Regions from separate parts of the Streptomyces sp. NPDC058000 genome, predicted to be linked through region 2. Evidence: riboswitches for the same ligand, from Rfam matches in the RefSeq annotation. Region 2 holds a riboswitch; the other holds the start of a gene.
What was found. A riboswitch is a leader RNA that binds a small molecule or an ion and turns the genes downstream of it on or off. The one in region 2 is predicted to bind cyclic di-AMP.
Positions count from the first base shown of each region.

Region 1: another riboswitch for cyclic di-AMP. It lies ahead of ACFVT2_RS32160 (NlpC/P60 family protein); the one in region 2 lies ahead of ACFVT2_RS26440 (M23 family metallopeptidase).

Region 1 is NZ_JBHVQS010000047.1:10,998-18,006, reverse strand. Features, by position in the region: gene ACFVT2_RS32170 (peptidoglycan DD-metalloendopeptidase family protein) at 1-94, shown strand, start outside; gene pcrA (DNA helicase PcrA) at 207-2,741, opposite strand; cyclic di-AMP (ydaO/yuaA leader) riboswitch at 2,976-3,162, shown strand; gene ACFVT2_RS32160 (NlpC/P60 family protein) at 3,170-4,303, shown strand; gene ACFVT2_RS32155 (hypothetical protein) at 4,491-4,844, opposite strand; gene ACFVT2_RS32150 (C40 family peptidase) at 5,102-5,899, shown strand; gene ACFVT2_RS32145 (alpha/beta hydrolase) at 6,218-7,009, opposite strand, start outside.
Region 2 is NZ_JBHVQS010000031.1:49,267-56,275, reverse strand. Features, by position in the region: gene ACFVT2_RS26455 (GNAT family N-acetyltransferase) at 1-86, opposite strand, end outside; gene ACFVT2_RS26450 (HPr family phosphocarrier protein) at 288-569, shown strand; gene ACFVT2_RS26445 (GntR family transcriptional regulator) at 1,026-1,712, opposite strand; gene ACFVT2_RS26440 (M23 family metallopeptidase) at 1,997-2,776, opposite strand; cyclic di-AMP (ydaO/yuaA leader) riboswitch at 2,789-2,945, opposite strand; gene ACFVT2_RS26435 (M16 family metallopeptidase) at 3,254-4,636, opposite strand; gene ACFVT2_RS26430 (M16 family metallopeptidase) at 4,675-6,015, opposite strand; gene ACFVT2_RS26425 (DNA topoisomerase (ATP-hydrolyzing) subunit A) at 6,342-7,009, shown strand, end outside.

The DNA.
Region 1 (7,009 bases), on a different contig from region 2:
CGGCCCGCACCTGCACTTCGAGGTGCGGCCGGGCGGCGGCGCGGCGGTCGACCCGATCCCGTGGCTCCGCGCCCACGACCTCAACCCGTACTGACCCCGCGCGCCGCGCACGTAGCCGGAGGGGCCTGCCGCACATCGCGGCAGGCCCCTCTCCGGTTCTCCTCGCCCAGGGCCCCTCTGAGGCTTCCCCGGGGCTTCCAGAGGCCCTAGAGCTTCTCCACCGGCGCGTACCGCAGCAGCAGCCGCTTGGGCTTCTCGCCTCCGAAGTCGATGGTCGCCTCGGCGTTGTCCCCGCTGCCCTTGACGCCGACGACCGTGCCGAGCCCGAAGCTGTCGTGGGTGACGCGGTCGCCGACGGCCAGCGAGACCACCGGGCGGTCCGCGGCGCGGCGGGTCGCGAAGCCGCTCGGCCCCTTGGACCGGGCCGACGACAGTGACGCCCCGATGCCGCCGCCGAAGCCTCCCCCGCCCGAGGAACCGCCCGACGACAGCCCGCCCATGGACGCGGACGGCGTCGCGGGACCCGTGCGCTTCCACTGCACGTACTCGTCGGGGATCTCTTCCAGGAAGCGCGAGGCCGGGTTGTACGAGGGCTGGCCCCAGGCGCTGCGCATCGTCGAGCGGGTGACGTAGAGCCGCTCACGGGCGCGGGTGATGCCGACGTAGGCGAGCCGACGCTCCTCCTCCAGCTCCTTGGTCTGGCCGAGCGCCCGCATGTGCGGGAAGACGCCGTCCTCCATGCCGGTCAGGAAGACCACCGGGAACTCCAGGCCCTTGGCGGTGTGCAGGGTCATCAGGGTGATGACGCCGGCGCCCTCCTCGTCCTCGTCCGGGATCTGGTCGGAGTCGGCGACCAGGGCGACCTGCTCCAGGAACTCGGCGAGCGTGCCGGGGCTCGGGGCGGCGGCCGCATCGACGTCGGTCGCCTCGGCGTCGGCCGCCGGCGCTGCGCCCTCGCCGCGCTCCTGCTCGAACTCCAGGGCCACCGAGGCGAGTTCCTGGAGGTTCTCGATCCGGGTCTCGTCCTGGGGGTCGGTGGACGCCTGGAGTTCGGCGAGGTAGCCGGTGCGCTCCAGCACCGCTTCCAGGACCGTGGCGGGGCCGGCCCCGGACTCCACGATCGTGCGCAGCTCCTCCATCAGGGTGTTGAACCGCTTGACGGCGTTGGCGGAGCGGGCGGCCATGCCGTATGCCTCGTCGACCCGGCGCAGCGCCTGCGGGAAAGTGATCTTCTCGCGCAGCGCCAGGGCCTCGATCATCGCCTCGGCGCGGTCGCCGATACCGCGCTTGGGGACGTTGAGGATCCGGCGCAGCGGGACGGCGTCCTCGGGGTTGGCCAGCACCCGGAGGTAGGCGAGGATGTCGCGGACCTCCTTGCGCTCGTAGAAGCGCACGCCGCCGACGACCTTGTAGGGCAGTCCGACCCGGATGAAGATCTCCTCGAAGACCCGGGACTGGGCGTTGGTGCGGTAGAAGACCGCGACGTCGCCGGCCTTGGCGTCGCGGGCGTCGGTGAGCCGGTCGATCTCGTCGGCGACGAACTGGGCCTCGTCGTGCTCGGTGTCGGCCACATAGCCGGTGATCTTCGGGCCGGCGCCGGCGTCCGTCCAGAGGTTCTTGGGGCGGCGGTTCTCGTTGCGCTCGATGACGGCGTTGGCGGCGGAGAGGATCGTCTGCGAGGAGCGGTAGTTCTGCTCCAGCAGGATCGTGGTGGCGTCCGGGTAGTCCTCCTCGAACTGGAGGATGTTGCGGATCGTGGCGCCGCGGAAGGCGTAGATCGACTGGTCGGCGTCACCGACCACGCACAGCTCGGCGGCGGGCGTCTCGGGCGTGCCCGGGCCGACCAGTTCGCGGACGAGGGTGTACTGGGCGTGGTTGGTGTCCTGGTACTCGTCGACGAGGACGTGGCGGAAGCGGCGGCGGTAGTGCTCGGCGACGTCCGGGAACGCCTGGAGCAGGTGGACCGTCGTCATGATGATGTCGTCGAAGTCCAGGGCGTTGGCCTCGCGCAGCCGCGACTGGTACATCGCATACGCCTGGGCCAGGGTCTTCTCAAAACCGTCGGCCGCCGTGCCCGCGAAGCTCTCCTCGTCGATGAGCTCGTTCTTGAGGTTGGAGACCTTCGCGCTGAAGGACTTGGGCGGGAAGCGCTTGGGGTCCAGATCGAGATCGCGGCAGACCAGGGCCATCAGGCGCTTGGAGTCGGCCGCGTCGTAGATCGAGAAGGAGGAGGTGAAGCCGAGCCGCTTGGACTCGCGGCGCAGGATCCGCACACAGGCGCTGTGGAAGGTGGAGACCCACATCGCGTTGGCCCGCGGGCCGACCAGGTCCTCGACGCGCTCCTTCATCTCGCCCGCGGCCTTGTTGGTGAAGGTGATCGCGAGGATCTGGCCGGGGTGGACGTGGCGCTCGGCGAGCAGGTGGGCGATGCGGTGGGTGAGCACCCGGGTCTTGCCGGAGCCGGCGCCGGCGACGATCAGCAGCGGGCTGCCGCTGTGCGCCACGGCGGCCTTCTGCTGGTCGTTGAGCCCCTCCAGGAGCGCCGCCGGGTCGATGGGCGGGCGGGCGGCACCGTCGCGGTAGTACGGCTCCCTGGGGGCGGGCGCGTCGAACTGCCCGCCGAAGAGGTCGGCGGGGACCTCCTCCGGGGCCGGACCGGGCTCGTCCTCGGGCGGCGGCGGGGGCTCCTCGTCCGGGGGGCCGAGGTCCGCCAGGAAGCTGTCGTCAAAGAGGCTGCTCATCGCCCACCGAGTCTAGGCCGCCGCACTGACAACCGGTCCCGGAGTCCCGGATTGGCCGGTACCGCTCCGGATCGGGCAATTCCTTGTGCGACCTGGGGCAAACCCGGGGCCGCTCACATTCAGGTCACAAAAAGGTTTCGGGCATATCGAACACCAGCCTTCACAGAAGCCACACGAGTTGGCTACGGTCTCGCTCGGGCAGCCCGCCGTCCCCGCGGACGACAGCGTTCGCACGGGCCGCCCCCGCCGAGTCCGGTCCTGCCCTCAAAGGCACCCGGAGCCGGGGACCCACCAGCACCACCGGGGTGAATCGACCGGTGCGACCGTCGCCAGGCGGACGCACCAGTCGTAGGGCAAGCCTTCCGTCAGCAGACCGCCCGAACCCGACAGCTAACCCGGTAGGCGGTCCACGGAAGGAGTCGCCGGCCTTGGCGTCCCATCGCAAGCCGCGCACCCCCATACTCGCCACGCCCGGCGGCCGTCGTACGGCAACCGGGCTCACCACCGCCGCCCTCGCCTCGGTCACCCTGCTCTCGCAGACCGCGAACGCGGCCCCGAAGGCACCCCAGCCGACCGTCGAAGAGGTCAAGGCGAAGGTCGACGGCCTCTACCAGCAGGCCGAGGTCGCCACCCAGAAGTACAACGCCGCCAAGGAGAAGGCGGACGGCCAGCAGCGCACCGTGAACCGCCTGCTCGACGAGGCGGCCCGACGCGCGGACAAGATGAACGAGTCCCGGCGCCGGCTGGGCGCGTTCGCCTCGGCGCAGTACCAGAGCGGCGGGATCAGCCCGACCGCCCAGCTGATGCTCGCCAAGGACCCGCAGCAGTTCGTCGACCGCAACCATCTGATGGAGCAGTTGACCGGGCAGCAGAAGCAGGCGATCACCGACTACCAGGAGCAGGCCGCGGCCGCCTCCCGCCAGCGGGCCGAGGCCACCAGCAGCCTGGAGAGCCTCCAGCAGTCGCAGACGTCCCTGAAGGAGAACAAGAGAAGCGTTCAGACCAAGCTGGCCGAGGCACGCCAGCTGCTGTCCCGGCTGACCGCCCAGGAGAAGGCGCGGCTGGCCGAACTGGAGCGCCAGAAGGAGGCCGAGGCCGAGCGCAAGGCCGCCGAACAGGCCCGCAAGGAGCGGCAGCAGCAGCCCAGCGGCGGCAGCAGCAGCGGCTCCGGCCAGGGCTCCGGGGGCGGCACGTCCGACAGCGGCTCGTCCTCCACCAAGGCCCAGAAGGCGCTCGCCTTCGCCCGCGCCCAAATAGGCAAGCCGTACGTCTGGGGCGCGACCGGGCCCAGCTCCTATGACTGCTCGGGGCTGACACAGGCCGCGTGGAAGGCGGCCGGGGTCGACCTGCCGCGCACGACCTGGGACCAGGTCAAGGTCGGCAGCCGGGTCGGCACCAGCGATCTCCAACCCGGCGATCTGGTGTTCTTCTTCAACGACATCAGCCACGTCGGGATGTACATCGGCGGCGGCCAGATGATCCACGCCCCGCACCCGGGCGCCAGCGTCCGGGTGGAGTCGATCTACTACATGCCGATCTACGGCAGCGTCCGGCTCGGGTAGCCGGCATGCGGGCGCGCACCCCGCGCCCGCGCGGAACCCACCCCCCACAGCCACCCCCCACACGCCACCGCGCGGTCATCCTCCGCCTCCGGAGTACGGAGCGGGATGACCGCGCGGTGAGCCGTTGGTACGGCGGTGCGGCGCCGGGGCCGCCGGGCGGGGGCCGGGGGCCGAGCCGCCGGGGTGCTCAGGTCCAGAGCACCGCGATGAAGATGTTGAGCATGGTGAGCCCACCGACCGCGCCGAAGAGCGGCTTGGCGAGCTTCTCCTCGTCGCGCTTGACGTAGACCAGCGCCAGGATCACCACCAGGACGGCCATCTTGATGCCGATCTTGATGTTGTTGAGCGAGTGGCCCTGCATCTGGTTCAGGCCGACCATCACGATGCCGGTGACCAGCATCGTCAGCGCACCGTGCAACATGGCCGGCACGAAGCGGGCGGTACCCGCGCTCATCGCCTTCATCTGGGTCAGGAAGCCGCCCAGGAGAGAGGCGATGCCGATGATGTGCAGCGCGACGAAGACATTGATTACTACGTCCATAGTGCTGGATCGTATCCGCCCCATAGCACGCTCTTTCCGGCAGGGCGCCCGTGATGCCCGCTTCGGTCAGGGCCCGCCGCTCCCGCCCCTCCCCCGGCCGCCGGCCGGTCATCGCCGCGCGGCAGTCGCTCGGAATCGGACAATGCCGGGCAAGGGGGGTCCACACCGTGACCCCGGGCTTAGCTTCCTCCTGCAGACGACCGGGCCCACACCCCGCCGGTCGCATTCGCCCCGCAGGGAAGGAAGTGACGGCCGCCATGGCGTCGCACCACACGGCCGGAGAGCGGCCGCCGCTCGCACCCCCGCCGGCCGACACCCGCACCGCCCGCGGCACCCGCACCGGGCTGCTCCTCGTCGCGGACCCGCAGCGCTACCTGGACGGCGCCACGGTGCTGGAGCGCACGGGCAGCCACCAGGCGACCGCGGTGGCGGGCTGGGCCCGCCGCCTCGGCAGCGTCCGCCGCCTCGGCAACCACCCCACGGCCGCCCCGGAACCCACACCGAAGCCCCCGGCCACCGCGGAACGCGCACGGGAGGCCACGGCCACCGCGCAACACCCGCCGCCCCCCGCCACCACCACGGACCGCGCACCGAAGCCCACAACCACCCCGGAACGGGCACTGAAGCCCACGGCCGCCGTAGAACGCGCGCTGAAGCCCACGACCGCCCCGCGCACCGTACTTGCCCCTCCCGCCCCGGCACCGGACGGCCGTGCCGCCCTGGCGGTGGCCTTCGCCCACAGCGCCCTGGGCAAGCCCTACGCCTGGGGCGCGACCGGCCCGGCCGCATACGACTGCTCCGGACTGACCCTGGCCGCCTGGCACGCCGGCGGAGTCGCGCTGCCCCGGACCACCTACACCCAGATCACCTCAGGCGCCCGCGTCGACTGGCCCCAACTCATCCCCGGGGACCTGGTGTTCTTCTACTCCGGCATCAGCCACGTGGGCCTCTACATCGGCGGCGGCGAGATGATCCACGCCCAGCATCCGGGCACACCCGTCCAGATCGCCCCGATCGACCGGATGCCCTTCGCGGGCGCGACCCGCCCGGGCTAGGGACTGTCGTCAAGCCCCCGTCGCCTGCCCAACAAGCGCGCCGGGCGGCGACCACCAGGCGGCCGTGTGACGGCCAACGGGCGGGTGAGCGTCGGCCGCCCGCCCCTCTCCGGCCGGTCCGGGGCGAGCTGCGCCCCTTCGACGTCGAAGCGCCGCCCCAGTCCCCCACCGCTGTCGACCCACATCCCGCCACCCCCGGTTTCGCCGTACGTGACCTCCGTCACTCGCACAACGCTCCCCGGCACGGCTCTGTGCCCACTTCCGGAAACTCCGGCGGAGATTCACCGGAACGATGAACTCCGCCGGCTTCCCGGCCGCCTACCCCCGCAGGAACAGCCCGAACCACCGGAAGATCTCCGGCACTTGGCGCTTCCAGACCGGCACCGTGTGTCCGCCCGCACCGGACGAGATCTGCTGGACGGTCACCGACGTCGGGTTCTTGGCGATCTCCTTGAGGCCGACCCCTGCCTGGTAGCCGTCGCCGTTCGCGCCCGAGATGTACAGCGCGAGGCGGGGCGGCTTCCCGGCCGCGTTGGCGGCCTTCAGGATGTGCAGCGGGTTGGTCTCGACGCGCAGCTTGGGGTCCTTGCCGGCGAGCGAATCACGTTCTATGGCCGGGTCGTTGTAGCCGGACATGCCGACCGCGGCGCGGTACCGGTCCGGGTGGGCCAGCGCCAGCTTGGTGGCGCAGTGGGCGCCCGCCGAGTAGCCGGCCAGGCCCCAGGAGTCCGGCTTGTCGCCGGCCCGGAAGTTGTCGATCACCATCTGACGGACGTCGACGGTCAGCCAGCTGTCGGCGTTGACCTTGCCGGGGAGGTTGACGCACCCGCTGTCGGCGTTGGGCAGGACGTTGGTCCGCGGCGCCACCAGGATGAACGGCTTGACCGCCCCGCTCTGCATCAGCGACCCGAGCTGCTCGTTGGCCTTGAGCGATCCGAACCAGGACTTGGCGGACCCGGGGTAGCCGGGCAGCAGCTCGACCACCGGGAACTTCTTCTGCTTATAGGCGGGGTCGTTGTACTGCGGCGGCAGCCAGACGTACACCTCGCCGTTGACGCCCGAGATCCGGCCCTTGAGATCGGTCATCTGGACGCCGGGGCCCATCACCGG
Region 2 (7,009 bases):
GGCCGGATGCGTGCCGTACCGCCGTCGCGCAGCACCACGTCGGCTTCCCAGTGGGTCGGGTAGGCGTGATCCGGCGGCGTCTGCATGCGGACAGCGTACGGCGGGGCACTGACAACGGGCTCGACGTGCGTACGCTCGTTTTTCCGGGCCTCGCCGCAGCGGGACCGAGGGCCTAAGAGGAGGGCCGGGAAGCCCGGACGGGAAGCCGGGACGAAGGGCTTCGGGACCACTCCTGACAGCGTGCAAGAATGGTCTAGACAACAGTCACGACTTTGAAGGGCAACACCATGGCTGAGCGTCGCGTCAATGTCGGTTGGGCCGAGGGCCTGCACGCCCGCCCCGCGTCGATCTTCGTCCGAGCGGCCACCGCCTCCGGTGTCCCGATAACGATCTCCAAGGCCGGCGGCAACCCCGTCAACGCCGCGTCCATGCTCGCGGTCCTGGGCCTGGGCGCCCAGGGTGGCGAGGAGATCGTGCTGGCCTCCGACGCCGAGGGGGCCGAGGCCGCGCTCGAACGCCTGGCGAAGCTGGTCGCGGAGGGCCTTGAGGAGCTCCCCGAGACCGTCTGAGGAGCGCCGGGGCCGCGCGCCCCGTCCACTGCTTCTCCTGATGCGGCCCTGCCGCGGTGACCGGGACATCCGGCTACTGCGGCGGGGCCGTTTCGTTGCGGAGGCATCGCGGGAGCCGTGGCTTCGCGGGCCAGCGCCGGTGACGTCACGGGCAGCAATCCCCCGACCGGCGTCGCACCGACGTCCGGAAGCGCGCAGGGAAACAGGACGCCGGGGCATTACGCACGACCTCTGGTATGCCTCGCCCGGAAATTGTTCCGCTGCCCTATTTCGCCATTGCAGGAATCCCCCCTAGCCCGGAGATCACCCCGGCCGGAATCTTTCTCCGATGAATTCATCGCGCCAGGATTCCGGAAATAGAGCGCGAACGCCCAGCCTCGCCCTCCCGCCTTCCCCGCCATTCCTTCCGCACGCCAGCAATTCCCCTACGCTCCCTCTTTGTATACGGGGTGATTGTTAAGTGCGGGCGCGTGCCGTGTTGACGGGCCGTTTCACCTCCCTCACAGCGGGAGCGGCACTCCGCAGCCGGTACACGGGCAGCGACCGCTGAATGTGCGCCGCCATGAGGGCGCGCGCCCGTTCCGCGTCACCACGGGCCACCGCGTCGAGCACGGCGCCGTGTTCGTCCCACGAATCGGCGGGACGGGCCGGCGGCTCCACGACGTACACCCACTCGATCTTGCGCCGCAGCTGGGTGAGGAGCGCCGTGAGGCTGGGGCTGCCGGCCGCCTGGGCGAGCGTTTCGTGGAACCAGGCATCCAGTTGACGCAGGTCTGCGGGGTGGCCGTGGCGGGCCCGTTCCCGGCCGAGTCGCACCAGGCCGCGCAATACCTTCAGGTGGGCGGAGCTGCGGCGGGCGGCTGCACGGGCGGCGCCCAGCGGCTCCAGGAGGGCGCGGACGTCGAGCAGGTCGGCAGCGTCCTGTTCGGTGAGTTCGGCGACGCAGGCGCCCGCGTGGTGGCGGGTGGTCACGAATCCCTCGGACTGGAGGGTGCGCAGTGCTTCCCGCACCGGGACCCGGGAGACTCCGTACCGCGCGGCGAGAATGTCCTCGATCAGCCGGCTTCCCGGCGTGAGCACACCCGACACAATATCGTCGCGAATCGCTGTACACACCGCGTGCGCGGAAATGTGACCTCGCATCGTCCGTGCCTCCGCCGTAATCCCCGGAAAACGTCGCCGCTCGGCGACTTTCCCCGACTCTATTCGACCGGGGCGGACTTTCCCTCGGGACGTCGTGAATTCATCGACGCTTTTCGGCCGCTGGGCGGGGGCACCGTGCGGGCGGTACGCCGAGGGCCTAGGGAGAAACCGACAGCCCCAGGGAGACACCGGTGGCCCTACGGAGACAGCAGAGCCCCGGCGCGCCAGGGGTGGCGGGCCGGGGCTCCGGGGGACGGTACTGCGGCGGAGAGGTCGCGATCAGGTCAGACGGTGACGCCGTGCGCGCGGAGGTAGGCGACCGGGTCGATGTCCGAGCCGTAGTCCGGGCCCGTCCGGGCCTCGAAGTGGAGGTGCGGACCCGTGGTGTTGCCGGTGTTGCCCGAGAGGGCGATCTGCTGGTCCGGGGTGACCGTCTGGCCGACCGTCACCCCGAAAGACGAAAGGTGACCGTATTGGGTGTACGTACCGTCGTTCATCCGGATCACGATGTTGTTGCCGTACGCACCGCCCCAGCCGACCTCGACGACGGTGCCCGAGCCCACGGCGTGGACGGGCGTACCGGAGGCGGCATGGAAGTCGATACCGGTGTGGCTGCCCGAGGACCAGAGGCCGCTGGACGCCTTGTACCCGGTGGAGACGTAGGAACCGGTCACGGGTGCGACGAAGGTGTTGAGGCGCTTGCGCTCGGCCTCGCGGGCGGCGCGCACCTTGGCCGCGCGCTCCTCGTCGGCCCGCTTCTTCGCCACCTCGGCCAGCCGAACGGCCTCGGCCTCGGCCTTCGCCCGGGCCGCGGTGGCCTCGGCGGCCGCCTGCTGCGCGTCGGCCTGGGCCTCGATCCGCACGGCGAGTTCGTCACCCATCACGACGGACTGCTGGAGACCGGTGTCGCGGGGGGCCGACTCGTCCGTGGCGGCCAGCGCGGGCGACGCCACGGAGGCGACGACACCAGAGGCCGCGAGGGTGGCTATGCCGGCGAGGTTGCGGGTGGTACGAGCGGTGCGGCTCGCACGGCGGTGCTTCCCGGTGGCACGGGTGAACGCCATGTACTGGCTGGTCCTTTCCTTCCCTCTCGCCTACCGGGTTAGCTGACGGGTTCGGAGCAGGAAGGTCTCCTACGGACTCCTCCGAAGAGGGGTCCGATTCACCCCAAGGGACGGGTGGGTCCCCGGCTCCCCTGGCTCGCGCCGTACGGGGACTCGGCGATGACTGTCCGGTGCCACTGTTGTGGCGGACTTGTGACGAACAGCCGGACCGACGCTAAACGGGACAACTTTCAATCGGCAAACAGAACCGGATTTTTGTGCGGTACGCCACACGCGAATCGGGCAGCCGACGCAAGCGGGCGGGCAGCACCAGCCGCCCGCCGGACACGACCCCACGGAGTCACGCACTCCCGGCGCGCAGCCGACCAGGCAGGCGCACAAAGCGGCCCCCGTGGCAAGTAACCGCCACGGGAGCCGCTTTGTCGATAAGTCTCAATGAGTGACGAGCCGTCGGGTGACCGGACGTCACGCGGACGGTCAGCCGCTGACGACCGTCACCTCGCCGATGCCCAGCGCCTTGACGGGCTCGGCGATCTGCGCCGCGTCACCCACCAGGACCGTCACCAACCGGTCCACCGGGAAGGCGCTGACGACCGCCGCGGTCGCCTCGACCGTGCCGGTCTCCGCGAGCCGGACGTACAACTGCGCCTGGTAGTCGTCCGGGAGCTGCTGCTCCACCTGGTCGGCCAGTGTCCCGGCGACGGCGGCGGCGGTCTCGTACTTCAGCGGCGCGACGCCGACGAGGTTCTGCACCGCCACGTCACGCTCGGCGTCCGTCAGCCCCTCTGCCGCGAGGGTGCGCAGCACCGTCCACAGGTCCTGGAGGGCCGGCCCGGTGGACGCCGTGTCCACCGACCCGCTGATGGCGAGCAGCGCGGCGCCGGTCGCCCCCTCCGGGGAGGACGGCGCGGAGGAGCGCAGGACCTGCCCGAAGGAGCGCACCCCGTAGGTGTAGCCCTTCTCCTCGCGCAGCACCCGGTCCAGACGGGACGTGAGGGTGCCGCCGAGGCAGTATGTGCCGAGCACCTGGGCGGGCCACACCTGGTCGTGCCGATCGGCGCCGATCCGGCCGATGAGCAGCTGCGTCTGGACGGCGCCGGGACGGTCGACGATCACCACACGGCCGGTGTCGTCGGCGACGACCGGGGACGGCTTCGGCGGCTCGACGACGGAGCCCGTCCAGGCGCCCAGGGTGTCGGCCAGCGCCGCGTCCAGGTCGACGCCGGTGAAGTCACCGACGACGACGGCGGTGCCCGTGGCGGGCCGGATGTGCGTGTCGTAGAAGGCGCGGACGGCGGCCGCGTCGATCCGCACGACGGTCTCCTCGGTGCCCTGCCGGGGCCGGGACATCCGGGAGGTGACCGGGAAGAGCTCCTTGGACAGCGCCATCGCGGCGCGCCGGGCCGGGTTGGCCAGCTCGTGCGGGATCTCGTCGAGGCGGTTGCGGACCAGCCGCTCGACCTCGCTGTCCGGGAAGGCGGGGGCGCGCAGCGCGTCGGCCAGCAGGCCGAGGGCGCGCGGCAGCCGGGAGGCCGGGACCTCCAGGGAGACCCGTACGCCGGGGTGGTCGGCGTGCGCGTCCAGGGTGGCTCCGCAGCGCTCCAGCTCGGCGGCGAACTCCTCGGCGGTGTGCTTGTCGGTGCCCTCGGACAGGGCACGGGCCATGATCGTGGCGACGCCGTCGAGGCCCTCGGGCTCGGACTCCAGAGGGGCGACGAGGTTGATCTCCACGGCGACGACCTGCTGGCCGGGACGGTGGCTGGTCAGGAGGGTCAGCCCATTGGGCAGCTGGCTGCGCTCGGGCGCGGGGAAGGCCCACGGCTTGGGGGCGCCGCCACGCGGCTGCGGGTGGAACTCCATGGTGCTCACGGGGGCGTCTGCGGGGGTGGTGGCGTCGGTCACTTGGCCGCCTCCTCTTCCTCGGTGCCGGCGGCGTCGGTCTGCGCGGTGGGCTCGTAGACGAGCACGGCGCGGTTGTCGGGGCGCAGCCGGGCCTTGGCGGCCGCCTGCACCTCCAGCGGGCTGATCTCCAGGACGCGCTGGACGGCGGTCAGCGCGAGCTGCGGGTCGCCGAACAGGACGGCGAAGCGGCACAGTTCGTCGGCGCGGCCGCTGACCGTGGCGAGCCGGTCCAGCCATTCGCGCTCCAGTTGGGCCTGGGCCCGCTCCATCTCCTCCGGCGTCGGCCCCACTTCGGCGAAGCGGGCCAGCTCCTCGTCGACGGCGGCCTCGATGGCGGGCACCTCCGCGCCACCGGACGCCTTCACGTCCAGCCAGCCCAGCGAGGGCGCGCCCGCCAGCCGCAGCAGGCCGAAGCCCGCGGCGACGGCGCTGCGGTCGCGCCGCACCAGGCGGTTGTACAGGCGGGAGGACTCGCCGCCGCCCAGGATGGTGAGCGCGAGGTCGGCGGCGTCCGCCTCACGGGTGCCGTCGTGCGGGAGGCGGTACGCGGCCATCAGGGCACGGGAGGGGACATCCTCCGCCACGACGGTGCGGATCTGCTCGCCGATGGTCTCGGGCAGGCTGCCGTCGCGCGGCGGCTGCTTGCCGTCGTGCGATGGGATCGAGCCGAAGTACTTCTCCACCCAGGCCAGCGTCTGCTCGGGGTCGATGTCGCCCACGATGGACAGGACCGCGTTGTTGGGCGCGTAGTAGGTGCGGAAGAAGGCCCGCGCGTCCTCCAGGGAGGCGGCGTCGAGGTCGGCCATCGACCCGATGGGCGTGTGGTGGTACGGGTGGCCGTCCGGGTACGCCATGGCCGTCAGCTTCTCGAAGGCCGTGCCGTAGGGGACGTTGTCGTAACGCTGGCGGCGCTCGTTCTTGACGACGTCGCGCTGGTTCTCCAGGGATTCGTCGTCGAGTGCGACCAGCAACGAGCCCATCCGGTCCGCCTCCAGCCAGAGGGCGAGCTCCAGCTCGTGGGCGGGCATGGTCTCGAAGTAGTTGGTGCGCTCGAAGCTGGTGGTCCCGTTGAGCGAGCCGCCGGCGCCCTGGACGAGCTCGAAGTGGCCGTTGCCCTTCACCTGCCCGGACCCCTGGAACATCAGGTGCTCGAAGAGGTGGGCCAGGCCCGTGCGGCCCTTGACCTCGTGGCGCGAGCCGACGTCGTACCACAGGCAGACGGCCGCGACCGGCGTCAGGTGGTCTTCGGAGAGCACCACGCGCAGGCCGTTGGCCAGCCTGTGCTCGGTCGCTGTCAGGCCGCCGGAGCCGGCTTCTTCTGTGGCCGTGTGACCCATGGGCATGTACGTCCCTTCGATCCGCTTGTGAGGAAGTCCTGTCACTGTATGCAACCGCGTCGGCATCTGGCGAAGTTCCCGTGAGGAAGGCCCCGAACGTGCGCCGCGCCCCGTGGTGGGGCGGGAAGGGGGGAGTCGTGGTGAGCGTTGTCAGTGGGGCGGTCCACAATGGTCCGCGTCAGACTCATCAGACTCGCCGGTCGGTCCGCCGGCCGGCCGGTCAACGTCGGTCCCAGCGTTGGGCCGAAGCGTTGACCCAATAGCGTTGATCCCCCAGCGTTGATCACACATCGGCAGTAGACGCAGCAGAAGGAGCCGCAGCCGCGATGGCCCGCCGCAGCACGAAGACCCCGCCGCCGGACGACTTCGAGGAGAGGATCCTCGACATCGACGTCGTCGACGAGATGCAGGGTTCCTTCCTCGAGTACGCGTACTCGGTCATCTACTCCCGCGCCCTGCCGGACGCCCGCGACGGTCTCAAGCCCGTGCACCGCCGCATCCTCTACCAGATGAACGAGATGAGCCTGCGGCCCGACCGCGGGTACGTGAAGTGCGCCCGGGTCGTCGGTGAGGTGATGGGCAAGCTCCACCCGCACGGCGACGCGTCGATCTACGACGCCCTGGTCCGCATGGCACAGCCGTTCTCGATGCGGCTGCCGCTGGTGGACGGGCACGGCAACTTCGGCTCCCTGGGCAATGACGACCCGCCCGCCGCGATGCGGTACACCGAGTGCCGGATGGCGTCGGCGACGTCCCTGATGACGGAGTCCATCGAAGAGGACACCGTCGATTTCACGCCCAACTACGACGGCCAGGAGCAGGAGCCGGTCGCCCTCCCTGCCGCGTATCCGAACCTCCTCGTCAACGGGACGTCCGGAATCGCCGTCGGTATGGCGACGAACATGCCACCGCACAACCTCGGCGAGGTGATCGCCGCGGCCCGCCACCTGATCAAGCACCCGGACGCCGATCTCGACGCCCTGATGCGCTTCGT